2 regions of the Streptomyces sp. NPDC014727 genome follow, and region 1 is predicted to be linked to the other one. Evidence: riboswitches for the same ligand, from Rfam matches in the RefSeq annotation. Region 1 holds a riboswitch; the other holds the start of a gene.
The links. Region 1 has a riboswitch for cyclic di-AMP ahead of ACF1B9_RS22255 (M23 family metallopeptidase). Riboswitches for the same ligand answer to the same signal wherever they lie in the genome.

Region 1 (2,194 bases):
ACTGCCGCGTTCGAAGACGCCGGAGACGATGTCGTCACGGATTGCCGTGCATACCGAATGCGCCGGAATGCGCATGTCCGAACCTCCGCCTTGATCCCTGCGACACGCGGCCGACCGACGCCTGTTCTGCGACTCTATTGCAATGCGGCCACATTTCCGATGCCAGATGGAAATTCATGAATACCTTTTGGTCGCGCGGGGCCGGCCCGGCGGACAGCACCATGGGCGGTTCGGCGGTCGAACCCGGGTGTCGGGCGCGACTGTCGGGCGCGACTGTCGGGCGCGGGTGTCGGGCGCGACGAAGGCCCCGGCGTGACGCCGAGGCCTTCGAAGGGGTGTGGCGGACGGGCGCCGGTCAGACGTTGACGCCGTGGGCGCGCAGGTACGCGACCGGGTCCATGTCGGAGCCGTACGAGGGCGTGGTCCGGGCCTCGAAGTGGAGGTGCGGCCCGGTGGAGTTGCCCGTCGAGCCGGAGAGGCCGATCTGCTGACCGGCGCCGACGCTCTGACCGACGGCGACGCCGATCGAGGAGAGGTGGCCGTACTGCGTGTACGTGCCGTCCGTCATCCGGAGGACGATGTTGTTGCCGTACGCGCCGCCCCAGCCGGCCTCGACGACCGTTCCCGCGCCGACGGCGACGACGGTGCTGCCGGACGCGGCGTGGAAGTCGATGCCCGAGTGGCTGCCGGAGGACCAGAGCGAGCCGCTGGACTTGTAACCGGTAGTGACGTACGAGCCGGCGACCGGGAGCTGGAAGGAGCCCAGACGGGCGCGCTCGGCGGACCGGGCGGCACGCGCCTTCTCGGCACGCGCCTCGGCCGCGCGCTCCGCCCTGGCCTTCGCCTCTGTTGCCTTCTTCTTGGCCTCGGCCTTGCGCTGGGCCTCCGCCTCCGCCTTCGCATCGGCCGCGACATCGGCCTGGTGCTTCTGCGCGTCGGCCTGGGCGGCGATCTGGTCGGCGAGTGCGCCCTCGATGGCGATGATCTGGTTCAGACCGGTCTCACTGACGGAGGGAGTCCCGGTGTCCGCGGCGAGGGCCGGAGAGGCCATGCCGCCGATGACTCCGGTGGTCGCCAGAGCCGCGGCGCCGGCGATCTTCGCGCTCCCGCGGGTCAGTCGGCTCGGGGCACGATGCTTCCCGGCGGCACGGGTGAAAGCCATGGAGTGGCTGATCCTTTCCTTCCTTCTCGCCTACCGGGTTAGCTGACGGGTTCGGAGCAGGAAGGTCTCCTACGGACGCCCCGGCCTCACCGAGGATCAGGCATCCGATTCACCCCAGGGACTGCGTGGGTCCCCGGCTCCCCAGGCTCGCGCCTGACGGGGACTCGGCGATGACTGCCCGGTATGTCACGGTTGCGGCATACGAGTGGCGGACAGCCCGGCCGACGCTAAGCGGGGCCGCCTTCATTCACCAAACGGACAGGCCGTTTTGTAGCGCATCCCACAGGGCGGACAGGCAACCTCCTCCCGGAACGGACAAAAGGGAGACCCTGGCGAACGCGACGCACAAGGCCTCCCTCTTGTCCCGGTATGCACACCCACGGCGAATCGTGGATCTACCGGGGCGACCGGCACTCAGCCGGTGCGACCTGCTCTTGCGGATGCTCCGCCGGGGCGCCCCGTGCAAAGCCGGGAACGCCTCCGGGCCGACCCGCGCGTGGTCGGGAGCTCCGCCGGTGTCCGATCGAACGTGACAGTCGGGCAGCGATCTGTCGCACGCGACCGGGCAGCCGACGCCCACACCCGCACCCGCACCCGCGCCGGGTCGGTCGTCCGGCGTACGACGACCGTCAGCCGGCGACCACCGACACCTGTCCGATGCCCAGGGCGCGGACCGGCTCCTCGATCTGCGCAGCGTCACCGACGAGGACCGTGACCAGGCGGTCGCCCGGGAAGGCGTTGACCACCGCTGCGGTCGCCTCGACCGTTCCGGTGTCCGCGAGCCGGGCGTACAGCTGTGCCTGGTAGTCGTCCGGGAGGTGCTGCTCGACCTGGTCGGCGAGAGTGCCCGCGACGGAGGCCGCCGTTTCGAACTTCAGCGGTGCGACACCCACGAGGTTCTGCACGGCCGTCTCGCGCTCCTCATCGGTCAGCCCCTCGGCCGCCAGGGTCCGCAGGACCGTCCACAGGTCCTCCAGCGCCGGTCCGGTGGACTCCGTGTCCACCGATCCGCTGATGGCGAGCATCGCGGCA
Region 2 (2,194 bases), on a different contig from region 1:
GCACTGACCCGCGCGGAGGGGGAGTTCGTCGACCGCTACCTCGAAGTCCTCGACCAGTTGGGCCGGATCAATCCGGCCCGCGGCAGCGACACCTATGGCGCGCTGCGCGCCGCGCAGGCACTGGTGTCCCGGGCGGGCGCGCTGCGGGATGCCCTCGCGTCGATGCATGAACGCGGCGAGGCGCAGATCCACACGGGAACCCTGGCGCGAGCCCTGCGCGTACTGGACGGGGAGCGGCGGGCAGGGCGCGTCACCCTACCCCCCGCTCCGCCGAGTTGATCAGCCTCCACCGGCCCCGCTGCCGCCGGGGCCCGGCCGGCTCCCCCGGCCCCGTCGGCAGCCGGGATTCGGCCAACTCCCGTATACGACACGCCCGGTGGGCACATCGAAATTCCTCGCTCGTTCGGCGTAGGAAGCCCCCCTCGCGCGGGATATCTCAACTTGCGCTTTTCAGATGACCAGTGATCGGAATCAATGATTCCACTGCTGGTACGGGACGGGTCCCGATGGGCGACCCCGCCACCGAATTCGTCACCTCCACCCGAACGGGTCAGTCGTGAGGAGCCTCACAAATCGCTGTTTCCACTCGGAAATCCGGCTATCGGTGAGTCAAGATCCCTGAGACGACAAGCCCCCGCCACCGCGACGGGGCGGTCCGGGCGGACGCCGAGTCCTGCCGCCGTCCGGATGCCTGGTCGACAGAAGTGGATCGGCAGGAGTGGAGGACCCGAGCACAACGGGTCGACCGGATCATCGGTCGACCCTCGGGGTGAAGCCGCCGAGCGCGGCCGGGCAACTTCGCCAGCCCGAACCCGACAGGTCATCCTTCACAGGCGGCTGACGAAGGGTTGCGCATGACTGCGCAGGTTCATGTCCCGTCTCTGCTCGTCCGGGCCGGTACGGCCTCGGTTCTGACTCTGGCCGCCGTCGGCGGCACCATGCTCGCCCCGGGCGCCACGCCGGAGGCCCAGGCAGCGACTCCCTCGATGAAGGCGCTGAACATCGCCGCGTCGAAGAAGGGGGCGCCGTACCGGTGGGGGGCCACAGGCCCCAACCGCTTCGACTGTTCGGGGCTGACGGTCTATTCGTTCAAGAAGGTGGGCAAGAAGCTCCCCCGCACTGCCCAGCAGCAGTACAACAAGACCCGCCATGTCTCGGCCTCGCACAGGAAACGCGGCGACCTGGTCTTCTTCCATTACGGTCGCAGCGTCTACCACGTGGGGATCTACGCCGGCCACGGCAAGATCTGGCACTCGCCGAGGACCGGCGCGGTGGTCCGGCTGGAGAAGATCTGGACGAAGAGGGTCTACTACGGGCGGGTCGGCTGACCCGCCCGGCGGATCCTGGCCGCCCTCCGGACTCGATCCGCCGGCGGAGCACCGTCCCGTGCCGCTGACCCGCTCGTCACCGGTGCGGGGGCGGTCACCCGGCCCGACGCGGCGCGCCCTGCGTCGCTCCCGCCCTCGGTCAGCCCTGCACGGGGATGCTCCAGGGAAGCGCGATCCAGACCGTCTTGCCGCCATCGGCGGTGGGGGTGACGGTGAGCCGGCCGCCGCACTCCTTGGCCAGACAGCGGATGATCACCATGCCGCGCCCGTTGTCCTGCTGAACGGCGGCAGGCAGCCTACGGGGCCAGCGCGGGTGGCTGTCCGTCACCCCCAGATACAGCTGTTCCTCCTGATCCAGTCTCAGTTCCACGGTGAAGGTGGGCGACTGCCCGAAGGTGTGCTGGACGGCGTTGGTCGCGAGCTCCGAGACGATGAGGCGGATACTGTCGGCGAACTCGGTGTCGGCGGTCAGGCCCCATTCGGTGAGCACTCGGACCACATGTTTCCGGGCCGCCGAAACCGAGGCCGGATCGCTCGGCAGAGTGAGGCTTGCTACTTGATGGTCTGCCATGGCGAGCCGTCCCTTTCCCACCCGGACCGACGCGGGATCGGTCCCGGTTGCGCTTCGCGCCAGATTGCCATCGATGCTGCCCTCCCCGACGGCGATCCACCAAGATATGCATATATCTGTCGCTCGATGCGGTGAACCCTGCCCCGCAAAACCGGATGCGGGCGCCACACTGTCCGCTCGGCACGAGAGGGAGGGAGGCCGCGCATGCAGTACGGCCCTGCGGTACGACGCCGCAAGCTCGGGGAGGAGCTCCGGAGTCTGCGCCACGCGTCGGGACTGACCAGTCGGGACGCCG

Region 2: another riboswitch for cyclic di-AMP. It lies ahead of ACF1B9_RS33625 (C40 family peptidase); the one in region 1 lies ahead of ACF1B9_RS22255 (M23 family metallopeptidase).

What each region holds. Positions count from the first base shown of each region.
Region 1 covers NZ_JBIBYR010000014.1:34,831-37,024, reverse strand. The annotation lists gene ACF1B9_RS22260 (GntR family transcriptional regulator) at 1-75, opposite strand, end outside; gene ACF1B9_RS22255 (M23 family metallopeptidase) at 356-1,162, opposite strand; cyclic di-AMP (ydaO/yuaA leader) riboswitch at 1,175-1,342, opposite strand; gene ACF1B9_RS22250 (M16 family metallopeptidase) at 1,792-2,194, opposite strand, start outside.
Region 2 covers NZ_JBIBYR010000035.1:42,555-44,748, reverse strand. The annotation lists gene ACF1B9_RS33630 (hypothetical protein) at 1-279, shown strand, start outside; cyclic di-AMP (ydaO/yuaA leader) riboswitch at 679-851, shown strand; gene ACF1B9_RS33625 (C40 family peptidase) at 855-1,328, shown strand; gene ACF1B9_RS33620 (ATP-binding protein) at 1,468-1,899, opposite strand; gene ACF1B9_RS33615 (helix-turn-helix domain-containing protein) at 2,104-2,194, shown strand, end outside.